Regions from separate parts of the Rugamonas sp. FW305-51 genome, predicted to be linked through region 1. Evidence: predicted binding sites of a transcription regulator. Region 1 holds the regulator's gene; the other holds the start of a gene.

Region 1 (7,802 bases):
CGGCCTTGCCCGCTTCATCGAAGCCGGTGGTGCCGATGATCATCTTGATGCCGTGCTCGGCGCAATAGGCCAGGTGGGCCAGCGTGCCTTCCGGGCGGGTGAAGTCGATCAGGAAATCGGCGCCGGCCAGGCCCTTGGCCAGGTCGGACTCCACCAGCACGCCGCTGTGCTGGCCCAGGAAGGCGGCCGCGTCGGCCCCGATGCCGGGCCCGCCGGCCCGGTCCAGCGCGCCGGCCAGGCGGGCGTCCGGTGCTTGCAGGATGGCTTCGATCAGGATGTGGCCCATGCGGCCGCCGGCGCCGGCGATGGCGATATTCAATGGTTTCATGCTGTGTGCTCTGTCGGTGAAAACGGGGTCGATTACTGCGCTTTACTGTTCGTTACTGTTTGGCTGCCGGGCTCGCTTCTACGGGCGCGTCCTTGTTCACGACGGGCGCCGGGCCGGCGATGCGGGCGATGTATTCTTTTTCGGTGGGCAGATGGCCGCCTTCGTAGTGGTCGACCTTGCCGTCCTTGAAGAACACGGTCACGCGGCTGGTGGTGATTTCGCCATTGCCCTTGGCCAAGCGGAATGGATAATCCCAGCGGTCGGCGTGGAAGATGTCGGACGCCAGCGAGGTGCCGAAGATGAAACGCACCTGGTCGCGCGTCATGCCGATTTTCAGTTGCGCCAACATTTCCTCAGAAACAAAGTTGCCTTGCTGAATATCAGGACGATAGGGCGAGAAGAACCACATGAACTTCTGGAATTGGGTGATGGTCGTCGTCTGGGCGCCGTCGGCCGACACGGGGGCGCTTTCCTGCTTGGCTTCGCTCAGCTTTTCGCCCAGCGGGGTACGGCTGGCGCAGCCGGCAGCGGCCAGCGCGACGCAAGCGGCAGCGGCCAGCAGCGGTGCGCGGCGTGAAATTCGGTGCAACAAAGACTGCGGTAAAGCCTGGGTGACGCGCATAAGTGTCCTCAATTGGATTGAGCAGAAGTGCCAAAACGCTATATCATAAAGCACATGAACCACATTCGAGTAACAAACATGAGTAACAATCCTACCGACCTCAAGGCCAGCGGCCTGAAAGCGACCCTGCCCCGCCTTAAGATCCTGGATATTTTTCAGAGCAGCCCCGTGCGTCACCTGACGGCAGAAGACGTCTACAAAATCTTGCTGGCTGACAACATGGATGTGGGCTTGGCCACCGTCTACCGCGTGCTGACCCAGTTCGAGCAGGCTGGATTACTGAATCGCAACCATTTCGAGACGGGCAAGGCCATTTTCGAACTCAATGAAGGTTCCCACCACGACCACCTTGTGTGTTTGGACTGCGGCCGGGTGGAAGAGTTCTTCGACGCTGAAATCGAGCAGCGCCAGCAGACGATCGCCCAGGAGCGCGGCTTCAAGATCGCCGAGCACGCGCTGGCCATCTACGGCAACTGCGTCAAGACGGCCTGCCCGCACAAGCACTGACAAAAAAAACCTGGGACGGACTCCGGTTTTCCCAAAACCGGAGTCCGTCCCAGGTTTTCTAAAACCGGAGTCCGTCCCCGTTTTGCTTTAGTGGTGGCTGAGCGCGTTCGACAGCAGCTTGGCCGTGATGTCCACGATGGGGATCACGCGCTCATAGGCCATCCGCGTGGGACCGATCACGCCCAGCGTGCCGACGATCTTGCCGTTGGCCATGTAAGGCGCCGTCACCACGCTCATCTCGTCCATCGGCACCAGGTTCGATTCGCCGCCGATGTAGATCTGCACCCCGCTGGCCTTGCTCGATACGTCAAGCAGCTGCATCAATCCCGTCTTCTGCTCGAACATGTCGAACATCTGGCGCAGCGACGTCATGTTCGAGGACAGGTCGCTCACCGACAGCAAGTTGCGCTCGCCGGCGATGACCATGTCGTCCGAGCTGTCGGCCATCGCTTCGCTGCCCGCTTCCACGGCCGCCTGCATCAGCCGGCCCATGTCGTCACGCAACTGGCGCAGCTCGCCCTGCAGCCGGTGGTGCACTTCGTCGAACGCCAGCCCGCCATAGTTCTGGTTGATGTAGTTGGCCGACTGGATCAGCTGGGCCGGCGTGTAGTCCGCGTCCGTCAGCAGCAGCCGGTTCTGCACGTCGCCCGTGGGGCCGACGATCACCAGCAGGATGCGCTTTTCCGACAGGCGCAGAAATTCGATCTGCTGGAACACGGACTCGCGCCGCGGGCTGAGCACGACGCCGGCGAATTGCGACAGCGACGACAGCATCTGGGCCGCGTTGGAAATCATTTTCTGGGGCTGGGGCGCCTGCAGGCTCATGCGTGCTTCCACGGCGTGCTCGTCCAGATGCTGCACCGTCAGCAGGGTGTCGACGAAGATGCGGTAGCCGCGCGGCGTGGGCACGCGCCCGGCCGAAGTGTGGGGACTGGCCACATAGCCGAGCTCTTCCAGATCGGCCATGATGTTGCGGATGGTGGCCGGCGACAGGTCGAGGCCGGAAATCTTGGACAGCGCACGCGAGCCGACCGGCTGGCCGTCGGCGATGTAACGCTCGATCAGGGCTTTGAGCAGGGTTTGGGCGCGGGTATCGAGTTGCATATTTCTCTATGCCGGCGCGGGCCGGCCACTAACTGGGTCACCTGCTTATTATGCACGCTCGCGGCAGGGTTGGGCCATCATTCTGCGGCCAGTTGATGCAGCCAGTCCTCCAATTCGTCGAGCGTGGCGCAAATGGCGTCCGGCGTGATGCCCAGTTCCAGGTGGGCGTCGCTGCCGCTGCGGTTGAGCCAGACGGCCCGCAGCCCGGCCTGCTGGGCGCCGGCCACGTCCAGCCTGAGGTCGTCGCCCACGTAGACGGCCGCCTCGGGCGCCACGCCCAGCGCGGCGCAGCCGGCCAGGAAGATGGCGGGATCCGGCTTGGCGCGGCCGAACTGGGGCGCGGCCAGCGTGGCCTCGAAATGGTGGGCCAGGCCGATCGCTTCCAGGTCGGCGTTGCCGTTGGTGATGGTGCCCAGCCGTAGCCGCGTGCGCAGCCGCGCCAGGGCCGGCAGCACATCGTCGTAGGGTGTGACGGCGTTGCGGGCGTCGAGGAAGTGGCGGATGGCGCCGTCGATGTGGCGCGCATCCTCGCCGGCCAGCGCGAACGCTTCCTCCAGCCCCACGCGGCGCAGCCGGGCCAGGTCGACGATCAGCTCGGGACGCTGCGCCAGCAGGGCCATGCGGCGCTCGCGCAGCGCGGCGATGGTGAACTGGCTGGCCACGCGGGGCGCGTGCTCGGCCAGCCAGGCGTGCCAGCTCAGCTCGGCCTGGGCAATGACGGGGGCGATCGGCCACAGGGTGTCGTCCAGGTCGAACAGCAGGGCTTGCGGGCGGATCAGGGGCATGACGGGACGGGGACAGTGGCGATAGCATTATTGTCGCATCAATTGCGTCAGGTGCTGGCGCGGCGCTCTTGCTCTGCCCTTGCCAGTATCGGCATGGTAAATTCACGCTTCATCAATCAGGAGTCGCCGTGTCGTTCACCATCCCCCGCCGCTTGGCCGCGTTGGCCGTTCCCCTGCTGCTGGCCGCCTGCGCCGCCGTGCCGCCGTCCGGCGACGGGACACCGTTCACGTCCTTCGTCGTGCTGGGCGAGGATGGCGCGGCCGTGGCGCGCGTGCTGACCCAGGCGCCCGCCTGCCCCGCCATTGTGCTCGACGGCGCGGCCCGGCCCATGACCTTGCGCGCCGCGCCGGCCACCATCGCTCAGCGTCCCACCGTGTCGCCGCCGGAGCTGTCCAAGCCGTCCGTGTTCGACGTGCGTACCTGCGAGGCGGCACTGCCGGCCGGGCTGTCCAGCGCCAGCGTGCTGGGGCAACCATTGCCCGTTCCCCATGCCGATCCGCAGCGCATCGTCGTGCTGGGCGACACGGGTTGCCGCCTGCTGAAAAAGGATGACAGTTTCCAGGCCTGCAACGATGCGGCCCAGTACCCGTTCGCCACCGCGGCCGCGCTGGCCGCCGCCTGGCATCCCGACCTCGTGATCCACGTGGGCGACTACCACTACCGGGAAAACGCTTGCCCTCCCGGCATTGACGGCTGCGCCGGCAGCCCCTGGGGCTACGGCTGGGATGCCTGGCAGGCCGACCTGTTCCATCCCGGCGCCGCCCTGCTGCGGGCCGCGCCGTGGGTGGTCACGCGCGGCAACCATGAAAGCTGCGCCCGGGCCGGCCAGGGCTGGTGGCGCTTCCTCGATCCCCGGCCCCTGCTGGCCGGACGCGACTGCGACAGGGCGGCCGACGACGACCTGGGCGACTACAGCGATCCCTACGCCGTGCCGCTGGACGCGGACAGCCAGCTGCTCGTGTTCGATACGGCCAACACCACATGGCGCGGCTTCCAGCCCGGCGACGCGGGCCTGGCCCATTACCGCGACAACTACATCAAGCTGGCCGCGCTGGCGCAGCGGGCCCGCCACAACATCGGCATCGACCACCACCCGCTGCTGGGCATCGGCGCCGACCTGAAGGACGAGGGCAAGCGCCGCCTGCTGCTGGGCGACGCCGGCCTGGTGCAGAGCTTCGGCGCCATCAACCCGCTGCTGCTGCCCGACAATGTGGACTTGATGCTGTCGGGCCATGTCCACCTGTGGCAGCAGGTCAGCTTTAGCAGCGCCCACCCCAGCCAGTTCATCTCCGGTTTTTCCGGCACGGCGGAAGACATCGTACCCATCCCCGATCCGCTGCCGCCGGGCACCAGCCCGGTGCCGGGCGCCGTCATCGAACAGCTCAGCGCCTGGATCGACGGCTTCGGCTTCATGACCATGGAACGGCGCGGACCGGACCGGTGGCTGGTCCAGGTGCATGACCTGCAGGGCGCCGTGCGCAATACCTGCCAGGTGCAAGGCAAGCGCTCCGTGTGCGAGCACACGCGGGTGCGCTAGCGGCGGCGGACACAGGCTGTTACAAGGGTTTGGCCGCCGCTGTTACCAAATGCACTAAAATATGGCCCGCGCGTGTACTATGCGCACTGTGTTGCCCGCCGGCGCCTTGCGCCGCGGCGACGCCCTGACAGGGCCGCGGTTGCCCTTCCTGCGCGCTGCCCAGGCATGCCGCCCCTGCCCTATTCGATTTGGAGAGTGTGTTTATGAAAAGTTTGTACCTGCGCGCCGGCCTGGCCGTATTGTGCGGCGCCACCCTGGCCGGCTGCGGCGGCGGTTCCGGCAGCATGCAACTGGGCGGCAGCATTGTCGGCCTGACCAAGCAGGGCCTGGTGTTGTCGAATGGCAGCTCGACCGCTACGCTGGATGCCACCCTGACCAGCTTCACCTTCCCCGACCTGATTGCAAGCGACGCCTCGTTCGACATCCAGATCACCCACCAGCCCGACCCGAAGGAAGCCACCTGCGACCCCGTGGTCCAGTACGGCAAAGGCAAGGCCAACGTGTACACCGTGCGCCAGGCCATCGTCACCTGCCACACTACCACCTACTCGCTGGGCGGCAGGGTGCACGGCCTGGTGGGCGGCCCCCTGGTGCTGGCCAACGGCAGCCAGACCGTGACCGTTTCGCCACCGACCACGGCCGGCGCCGACGTCGTCTTCACCTTCGAGACCAAAGTGCCGAACGGCAGCCCGTACGGCGTGACCGTGCTGACCCAGCCGAAGGATCAAAACGGCCAACCCACCGCAGTCTGCGTGGTCAACAGCCCGGCCGCCTATATGCCGGCCGCCGACTTCGGCCAGCTGGACGTCAGCTGCAGCAAGCTGTAACTCAACACCGGCGGCGCCGCGCAGGCGCCGCTCGCCCCACTATCTGGAGATACACATGAAAGTTTCGACCCTGCGCGCCGCTGCGGCGCTGGCCCTGGCCCTGGTGCTGGCCGCCTGCGGCGGCAAAGCCACGTTCGACGTATCCGGCGTGATCAGCCCGCTCGGCCCGCTCACCAATTCCGGCCTGGTGCTGGCCAACGGCAGCGACACCCTGTCCGTGCCGGTCAACAGCACCCAGTTCACTTTCGCGCACCGCGCCTCCTATGGCGACGACTACAACGTCACGGTCCAGAACCCGCCCGACCACATGACGTGCCAGGTGTACAACGGCAGCGGCTCGGCCGGTCACACCAGTTCCATCCTCGTGACCGTGCAATGCACCCAGGACAGCGCTCTGTTGAGCGGCGTCGTCACCGGCCTGAAAATGGCAGCCGACGGCACGGCCAAGACCGTCACGCTGATCAACGGTACCGGCAACACCGTCACGGTCAGCGCCAACAGCGATCCGACCTTCCGCGTCAATTTCTCGATGGGCAATGTTTATTACGGTAGTTCCTATGGCGTCACCGTGCTGAGCAAGCCCGATGACCAGGTCTGCACCGTGAGCAATGGCACCGGCGTCATGTACGACAAGCCCATCAGCAACGTGCTGGTGACTTGCATCTAAGCCTAAGACATTCACATTGGTGATAGTTGATATTGTAAAGATAAATTTGCCTTATATGCCGCGACGCAGCATAATTCACCTGTCTCCTCCAACTCCCTAAGAAGAATTGGATTTCGCCCGCTTTCATCAGCGGGCTTTTTTTTGTCCAAAAAAATGGGGACGTACCCCTTTTTCAGAGAATGCAGAAAATGGGGTACGTCCCCATTTTTCAGGTCGGGGTGATGGCCGGCAGCGACAGGGTGACGGACACGCCGGCGCCCAGCTCGCTGCGGATGCGGATTTCGCCCTTGAGCGTGCCATGGGTCAGGTTGTGGACGATGAACATGCCCAGCCCGGAACCGCCCTGCCCCAGCCGCGTCGTGTAGAACGGTTCGAATACCTTGTGCTGCAGTTCGGGCGCGATGCCGATGCCGTTGTCGCGGTATTCGAGTTCGACCTTGCTGCCCTGCTGGCGCCCGGCGATGACGATCTCGCCCCCCTTGCCGTCGAAGCCGTGGACGATGGAGTTGCTGATCAGGTTGCTGATAATCTGCTCCAGCGCGCCCGGGTAACTGTCCATCCGTATCCCGTCGGCGATCTGCACCACGGTGTGCACCCGGGCGTGGCGCAAGCTCGTGCCCAGGCTGTTGAGGATGTCATTGACGGTGGCGCGCACGTCGAATTCGCGCCGGCGGGCGCTGGTCTGGTCCACGGCCACGGCCTTGAAACTCTCGATCAGCTCGCTCGCGCGCAGGGCGCTGCGCAGCAGCAGCGCACTGGCCTCGCGAAAATCCGTCACGGCCGCCGCCAGCACGGTGCGCGTCAGCTGGCCGTCCTGCACGGTCTGGGCAAAGGCGCTGAAGCGCTCGTCGAGGGCGGTGGCCACCAGCATGATGTTGCCCAGCGGTGTGTTGAGCTCGTGCGCCACGCCGGCCACGATGCTGCCCAGCGAGGCCAGCTTCTCCGATTCCACGATCTGCTCCATGGCCCGCCGCAGCTCACGCGTGCGCACGTCGACCCGCTGCTCCAGTTCCTCGTTGAGCAGGCGCAGCGTCTGCTCGGCCGCGCGGCGCGAGCGCACTTCCTCGCCCAGCTCGCGGGCCAGCGCCGACAGCTCGGCCGTGCGCTCGGCCACCAGCGCTTCCTGGTGCCGGCGGTGCCGCTCGAGCTCGATGCGCTGGCGGTACAGCTCGCAGAACACGGTGACCTTGCTGCGCAACACCACCGGCTCGATGGGCTTGATCAGGTAGTCGACGGCGCCCAGCTCGTAGCCGGCGAACTGGTGCGGCGGCTCGGCCATGCCGGCCGTCACGAACACGATGGGCAGTTGCCGGGTCTTGGGATTGGCGCGCAGCAGGGTGGCCGTTTCCAGCCCGTTCATGTCCGGCATCTGGACGTCGAGCAGGATCAGGGCGAACTCGTGGCGCAGGCTCAGGCGCAGCGCT
Region 2 (7,802 bases), on a different contig from region 1:
GACGATGCGCTGCAGCTGACGGGCCTCGTGATCACCAAGCTGGACGGCACGGCCAAGGGTGGCGTGCTGGCCGCCATCGCCCGCGTGCGTCCGGTGCCCGTGTACTTCATCGGCATCGGTGAAAAGATTGAGGATCTGCAGCCCTTCGTGGCGGCCGATTTTGTCGAAGCCTTGCTCGGATGAAGCCTATGATTGAATTCCAGAACGTCACCAAACAATACGCACCCGACGCCATCGCCCTGCGCGGCGTGTCGCTGACGGTGGCAAAAGGCGAACTGGTATTTCTGGCCGGCCCCTCGGGCGCCGGCAAATCGACGCTGCTCAAGATGATCGCGGCCATGGAGCGCCCCAGCGCCGGGCAGGTGATCGTCAACGGCCAGGACATCGGCAAGCTCAAGCCGGCCGGCCTGCCGTTCTTGCGGCGCAACCTGGGCCTGATCTTCCAGCAGCAGCGCCTGCTGACGGACCGCTCGGTGCTGGCCAACGTGATGTTGCCGCTGCTGGTGACGGGCGCCCCGCGCGCGGCGGCCGAGCAGCGCGCCCGCGCCGCGCTCGACAAGGTGGGCTTGCTGGAGCGGGCGCTGGCCCAGCCGCTGGCCCTGTCGGGCGGCGAGCAGCAGCGCGTGTCGATCGCGCGCGCCATCGTCAACCGGCCCCAGATCATCCTGGCCGACGAGCCCACCGCCAACCTGGACCGCGCCAGCGCCAACCAGGTGCTCGACGCGCTCAAGGCCTTCCATTCCGTGGGCGTGACCTGCCTCATCTCCAGCCACGACGAACAGATGCTGGACGCGGCCGCCCGTGTGATCCACCTCCACAACGGCCGCATCGACGGCCAGCACGACGCGGGAGCGCAAGCATGAGCAACTGGTTACGGCAACACGGCTTCGCGCTGGCGGCGGCGCTGGTGCACCTGCGCCGGGCGCCGGGCAGCTTCCTGTTCAACATCGTGGTGGTGGCCATCGCGCTGGCGCTGCCGTTCGCGGGCGTGACCCTGCTCGACAACGTGCGCCCCATGTCCGAGCAACTGTCGGTCGATCCCGAGATCAGCGTGTTCCTCAAGCAGGACCTGGCGCGGCCGGAAGGGGAAGCGATGGCCGGCACGCTACGCCAGCTGGTAGCCGACAAGCAGGCCAGGATCATCTTCACCCCGCGCGAAAAGGCGCTCGACAGCCTGAAGACCAAGAGCGGCCTGTCGGACGTGCTGGGCACCTTGGGCGAGAACCCCCTGCCCGACAGCTATGTGCTCAAGCTGGACGCCTTCCGCAACGCCCAGTCCGGCGGCAACGTCGATGCGCTGGCCGACCAGATCCGCGCCCTGCCCGGGGTCGACACGGTGCAAGTCGATTCGGCCTGGGTCAAGCGGCTGGCGGCCCTGATCAACGTGCTGCGGCTGGCCCTGCTGCTGCTGGCCGCCACGCTGGGCACGGTGGTGGTGGCCGTGGTGTTCAACACCATCCGGCTGCAGGTGATGACGCAGCGCGACGAGATCATCGTCTCCAAGCTGATCGGCGCCACCGACACCTTCATCCACCGCCCCTTCTATTACACGGGCGCCCTGCTGGGCCTGTGCGCGGGCGCCGTGGCCCTGGGCGCCGTGGCGCTGGCCTTACGCCCGCTCAACACGGCCATCGCCGAATTCGCCCGTCTGTACGCGTCCGAATTCCAGCTGACGCCATTGCCGCCGCTGGCCATGGCCGGCCTCTTGGCCCTGTCGGCCGGCCTGGGCCTGGTGGGCGCCGTGCTGTCCGTGCAACGCCACCTGTCCCGCCTGAACTGAGCGGCAAGCCCCAACCGTGCGTTCACGCACGGTATTTCTGCCCGCCGCGGCCTACAATTAAGTCCTGCTTAAGCTCGCCCCCGCATCCTGATCCCATCATCAGGCGCGGGGTATTGCCACTGTGAATGTGGTGCACGGATCTGCCGCCGGCCCGCGCCGGCACTTGTTTTTACAAAGGCCATGGAACCTTGCAAGTTGATAGTATTTTTACTATCAAGGCGATTTGGGATGGCGATTGGCACTCATCGATGGAGAGTGCTAATATATGAAACATCGCGGGGCCGGATATTCTCAATAGCAACTTTTTTTGGGACAGAATGACCGGTTTCCCCAAGCAAGATCGCAGCGGGTAACAAACCGTAACATCAGGTGTAGACGACCCGGCTGCATGGCACATTGACACTTAGCAATATCAGCTAGCGAGGAAAGAAATGACTATGATGTCCGCACCGAACGCGTTGGTCCCGGCCAACAACCGTGCTCTGGGCCTCGGCTTCACTGGCAACCTGGGCAACCTGGACGCCTATATCTCGGCCGTCAATCGCCTGCCGATGCTGTCGCACGACGACGAAGTCTCGCTGGCGCGCCGCCTGAAGGAAAAGAACGACCTGGCCGCCGCCCAGGAGCTGGTGCTGTCGCACCTGCGCCTGGTGGTGTCGATCGCCCGCGGCTACCTGGGCTACGGCTTGCCGCACGCCGACCTGATCCAGGAAGGCAATATCGGCCTGATGAAGGCGGTCAAGCGCTTCGACCCCGACCAGGGCGTGCGCCTGGTGTCGTATGCCATGCACTGGATCAAGGCCGAGATGCATGAGTACATCCTGAAGAACTGGCGTCTGGTCAAGGTGGCCACCACCAAGGCCCAGCGCAAGCTGTTCTTCAACCTGCGCAGCCACAAGCAGGGGCTGGACGCCATGACGCCGTCCCAGATCGACGGCCTGGCCAAGATGCTCGACGTCAAGCGCGAGGAAGTGATCGAGATGGAAACGCGGTTGAGCGGGCGCGACATCGCGCTCGAGTCGCCCACCGACGACGAGGACGACAAGTTCGCCCCCATCGCCTACCTGTCGTCCGAGCAGAGCGAGCCGACCAGGGTGCTGGAGGCCGAACAGGTAACGCGCCTGCAGTCCGAAGGGCTGGAGACGGCGCTGGGCAAGCTCGATCCCCGTTCGCGCCGCATCGTCGAAGCGCGCTGGCTGGCCAACGACGACGGTTCCGGCGCCACGCTGCACACGCTGGCCGACGAATTCGGCGTCTCGGCCGAGCGCATCCGCCAGATCGAAGCGGCCGCGCTCAAGAAGATGAAGGGCGCGCTGGCGGCCTACGTCTGAGGCCAGCCGGCCGCCGCCGGCGCCACCCGCACCATGCCGCCCCGCGCACGCGCCGGGCGGCATTTTTTATGGCGCTGCGCCGGCTGCGTGTACCATATCCGTCCCGCCGTTTTTTTCGCGGCGCGCCGTGCGTGCGCCGCCACCGGGCAGCTTTTGTTAGTCTCGTTGCTATCCTGACCGAAAGGAAACGCATGAACAGCAAGTTGTTGCGCCAACTGTGGACCTGTCTTCTCCTGCTGCCTGGCCTTGCCGGCCTGGCCGGCTGCGGCGCGCGCGCCAGCGACACCCCGCCGCCGCCGCCCGCACCGGCCACTATCACCGTCGTGCTGACCCAGGGCCAGAGCGCCACCGTAGCGCCGGGGGCCGTGCTGCGCCTGGAGCGCGTCAACGACAGCCGCTGCCGGGTGGGCGCCGTATGTGTATGGGCCGGCTACATCAGCTACAGCTTCACGCTCACCAAGGGTGGCGCCAGCGCCGGCTTCGTGCTGGCGGCCGACATGCCCGGCGCCAGCAAGAGCGTGAGCCAGAACGGGCTGACCTTCACCCTGCTCGGGGTGGAACCGGACAGCGTGCCCCACATGAAGGAAGCGGCGCCCGACTATCGGGTCAGCGTGCAGGTGCGCCGTTCCGCCTCGCCCTGAACACCAGACTTCATGCGCGTCAGCCCGCACCAATCCCGTTTCCACCGTCATCCTGGCGCCCATGGCACTGGCGGCTGTCCGCCGGCACCTGCTGACGTTCATGCAAGCCGTAGTCGCGCACCACGGCCGCGATGCGCAGGCGGTAGTCGTCAAAAATGGCGGCACGTCCGGCCGACTGGGCCGCGCGGTGCGCTTCCAGCCGGCGCCACTGGGCAATCGCCTCCTCATCGCGGAAGAACGACAGCGACAGCAGCTTGGACGGATCGACCAGGCTCTGGAAGCGCTCGATCGAAATGAAGCCATCCACCTGGTCCAGCAACGGCCGCAGCGAGGCGGCGATATCGAGGTACTCCTGCTTGCGGGCGGCGCACGGCCACACTTCGAAAATCACGGCGATCATGCCGCCTCCTGCGCCTGGGGGTGGAAGAAAACGGGAATGCGGGCATTGACGGAAGGCCGGTAGCGCCATGCCAACCGGGCCGGCAAGGGCTGCTCCAGCAGCGCCGCCAGCGCGCCGGCGGCAATGGCACAGGCCAGCGCGTGACCGGGACAGGCATGGGGGCCGTAGCCGAAACCGAAGGCGTGGCCTTCCCCCGCCGGATCGCGGCTGGCGGCGGCCAGCAGCAGCAGGATGGCCTGCCCCGCCTCCAGCCGCACGCCGCCGATGGTGCAGGCGCGCGCCACGAAGCGGCGCGTGTTCTGCACCGGCGGATCGCGCCGGCTGACAAGCTGCACCAGCGCGGCCGCGTCGGCCGCGGCGCAGCGTGCGTCCGCCGGCTGGCGCAGCAGCGCCAGCACGCTGTTGCCCAGCAGGCCGGCCGTGGCTTCGTAGGTTTGCGACAGCAGCCCGACCAGGTTGGCCAGCAGCGCCTGCGCGTCGTCCCAGCCCACCGCCGCCGCCTCGGCCCGCACCTGCGCCAGCAGGCTGTCCGGCCGCGCGTCGCCCTGCCGCAGCAGGGCCGTGAAACTGTCCAGCAGCGCCAGCGCCGCGCCGTGGGCGCGCCCTATCTGCTCCTCGCTGCTGAGTGGCGACAGGCAGGCGACGAAGTCCGCCATCCACGCGGCCAGCGGCGCCAGCGCCGCGTCGTCGAAGCCGATCAGGCTAGCCACGGTGGAAACGGGGACGGCCAGCATCCAGTCCGTCAGGCCGTCGGCGCGCCACAACTGGCGGCCCAGCACGTGCGCGCGGGCATGGGCCTGCGCGAGGTCGACGCGGCCCAGCGCGCGTTGCAGCGCCAGCTTGGGCTGGTGGTGGCGGACGCCGTCGTTCATGCGCACCAGCGCGCCGAAAATGTGGCCGGCCGCCGCGCCGGCGATGGCGGCCGGCACCGGCTCGGCCTGCGGCCGCACGCAGCAGTCGGGATGGGTCAGCACGGCGCGTACGGTGGCCGCATCGGCTGCCACCCACAGCTTGAGCCGGGCGTCGTACGCCAGGCCGGGACGGGCCGCCAGCGCCGCGTAGTAGGGATAAGGGTCGGCGTGGGTGGCCGCCTGGACGGGATCGGTCGGTTGCATGGATTTTCCGTTGCGAGTGGAGATGGGCTGCAGTATGCTCGACGTCCTTCTCCCACACTTCGCTCACGGCCACACTATGGATGCGCAACACGCCGATTACTCCCTGCCTGGCATCGCCGGCGCCATCGCCGAACCGGCGCGGGCCCGCATGCTGTGCTGCCTGCTCGACGGCCACGCCCGCACCAGCACCGAACTGTCGGTGGTGGCCGGGGTCAGCCCGTCCACCGCCAGCGCCCACCTGGCGCGGCTGCGCGAGGCCCGGCTGGTGGACGTGGTCGCGCAGGGCAAGCACCGCTACTTCCGCCTGGCCGGCGCCGACGTGGCCACCGCGCTGGAGGCGCTGCTGGTGGTGGCCGGCCTGCCCCGTCCCGCCTTCGAACCGAACACGCCGGACCGGCTGCGGCGCGCCCGCACCTGCTACGACCACATGGCCGGCACGGTGGCCGTGGCCCTGCACGACCGGCTGGCCGCGCAAGGCTGGCTGACGCCCGCCGCCGACGGCTATGGCCTCAGCGTGGCCGGCGAGGCCGGCATGGCGCGCGCCGGCGTCGACCTGGCGGCCGTGCGCAAGCTGCGCCGCCGTTTCGCCTGTCCCTGCCTGGACTGGAGCGAACGCAAGCCCCACATCGGCGGCGCGCTGGGCGCGGCCATGCTGCGGCTGGCATTGCAACGGGGCTGGGCCGAACAGGACCTCGACAGCCGCGCGCTGCACGTGCCGGCCAGGGGCGAGCGCCAGCTGCTGGCCGCGTTCGGCGCAGATGCCGCAGGCTGAGTGGCCGCCAAGTTCCGCCGCTAAGGTCCAATTAAGATTCCCTGACGATACTGGCCACACTTCAATGATCCAAAGGGAGACGTCATGCAAGGCTGGATACGCGCCAACAAAGGTTTTTTGTTGTTCCTCACGCTGTTCGGCATCTTCCGCACGGCCGTGGCGGACTGGAACCCCATCCCGTCCGCCTCCATGCATCCCAACCTGCTGGAGGGCGACCTGGTGCTGGTGAACCGGCTGGCCTACAACGTCAAGCTGCCGCTGACGGACGTCGTGCTGGGCCACACGGGCGAGCCGCAGCGGGGCGACATCGTCACCTTCAGTTCGCCCCAGGACGGCAAGCGCCTGATCAAGCGCGTGATCGCGCTGCCGGGCGACCGGGTCGAAATGCGCGACGAGCAGCTGATCATCAACGGCCAGCCGGCCAGCTACGCCTTGCTGGGCCAGGGCAGCGAGACGGTGGGCGCGGCCGGCACGCTGCAGACGGTGCAGCTGCGCGAGACCATGGCCGCCGGCACGCTCGCGCCGCACGCCATACAGCTGCTGCCGCAGGTCAATGCGCGGCGCAACTTCGCCCCCGTCACGGTGCCGCCCGGGCAGTACATGATGCTGGGCGATAACCGCGACAACAGCGCCGACTCGCGCTACATCGGCCTGGTGCCGCGGGCGCTGCTGATCGGCCGCGCCGAGCGCGTGCTGGCCTCGGCCGACATCACGGGCAACTGGCATCCGCGCACGGAGCGCTTCGGCATGGATTTGTACGGCCCGCGCTGAGGATCGGGCGGCTCACACCAGCAGCGCGGCGCTCATCGATCCGGCGTCGGCCGCCGACAAATGCAGGATGCGCTCGAGCTCCGGGTTGTCGCGCACATACTGCTCCAGCGCGCCGTCGGCGTCGTCCGGGCCGGTGGGCCAGGCCAGCGGCGTCGCCACGGGCGAGAGCCGCTTGGCCAGCAGCAGCGTGTCGAGCAGGCCGGCCGGCGGCGGCGACAGCGTGGCGCCGCGCAAGGCCACGATGGCCAGCGCCACCGGTTCCGGTATGGCCAGCTTGCGCATCATTTCGCGGGTGATGATTTCCTGGGCCGCCCCCATCCACTCGGCCGGGTCGTCCAGCAGGCCGGGCATTTCGTCGGCGCGCGACAGCAGGTAGAAGCCGCCCGCCTCGTGCACGATGCCGGCAAACAGGGCCGTGTCGGGATCGACGCCCGTCACGTGGCGGGCCAGTACGTGGGCCAGCGCCGCCACGTGGGCCGTGTGGCGCCACAGCTGTTCGGCCTGGGCCCGCAGCAGGCGGTCGCGGATGCGGTTGCCGAACTGGCGCACCACCATGGCCGCCGCCATCGTGTACAGGTTGCGGTAGCCCACCCGCAGCACGGCGGCCCGCACGCCCGTCACCAGCGGACCGCGGCGGTTGAACACGGCCGAATTGGACAACGCCACCGTGCGCGCGGCCAGCTGCGGCTCGGCCAGCACGCGGCGCACCACGTCGTCCGTGACGCAGTCGGGATCGGCCAGCGCCAGCTGCAGCTGCAGCGCGGCGTTCACGCTGGTGGGAAAAACCAGCTCGCCGCGTTCGGCCTGCGACACTATCTGGGCGAAGTCTTTTAGTTTTTCCATGGAAACATTATACGCAGGGCCGCGATAACCGCAATGCCCCGCCATGCCGCCCGCAGCGCCCTGTATCCCGGCCGCCACGGATGCGGCCCGCGCCCCCGCTACAGGTGGGGCGCGATCAGCGGCAGCAGGTCGTCGAAGGTGCGGCCGCT

What was found. Region 1 encodes HrcA, which represses chaperone genes, less so after heat shock. Its sites were predicted from a motif close to TTAGCACTCNNNNNNNNNGAGTGCTAA; they were not measured.
Region 2: a site for HrcA is predicted at 2,016-2,042, ahead of rpoH (RNA polymerase sigma factor RpoH). Genes of this name have one in related genera too.

Annotation. Positions count from the first base shown of each region.
Region 1 covers NZ_JBYSZG010000007.1:50,588-58,389, forward strand. Annotated here, with positions in the region: gene dapB (4-hydroxy-tetrahydrodipicolinate reductase) at 1-328, opposite strand, end outside; gene AC3WOS_RS07360 (outer membrane protein assembly factor BamE) at 381-950, opposite strand; gene fur (ferric iron uptake transcriptional regulator) at 1,029-1,457, shown strand; gene hrcA (heat-inducible transcriptional repressor HrcA) at 1,545-2,561, opposite strand; gene AC3WOS_RS07375 (HAD family hydrolase) at 2,639-3,346, opposite strand; gene AC3WOS_RS07380 (metallophosphoesterase) at 3,475-4,884, shown strand; gene AC3WOS_RS07385 (hypothetical protein) at 5,088-5,711, shown strand; gene AC3WOS_RS07390 (hypothetical protein) at 5,767-6,378, shown strand; gene AC3WOS_RS07395 (ATP-binding protein) at 6,587-7,802, opposite strand, start outside.
Region 2 covers NZ_JBYSZG010000005.1:790-8,591, forward strand. Annotated here, with positions in the region: partial or broken gene ftsY (signal recognition particle-docking protein FtsY) at 1-183, shown strand, start outside; gene AC3WOS_RS05055 (cell division ATP-binding protein FtsE) at 189-863, shown strand; gene ftsX (permease-like cell division protein FtsX) at 860-1,780, shown strand; gene rpoH (RNA polymerase sigma factor RpoH) at 2,218-3,111, shown strand; gene AC3WOS_RS05070 (hypothetical protein) at 3,303-3,752, shown strand; gene AC3WOS_RS05075 (antibiotic biosynthesis monooxygenase family protein) at 3,772-4,152, opposite strand; gene AC3WOS_RS05080 (cytochrome P450) at 4,149-5,267, opposite strand; gene AC3WOS_RS05085 (ArsR/SmtB family transcription factor) at 5,344-6,039, shown strand; gene lepB (signal peptidase I) at 6,124-6,810, shown strand; gene AC3WOS_RS05095 (HDOD domain-containing protein) at 6,823-7,653, opposite strand; gene AC3WOS_RS05100 (TerD family protein) at 7,752-7,802, opposite strand, start outside.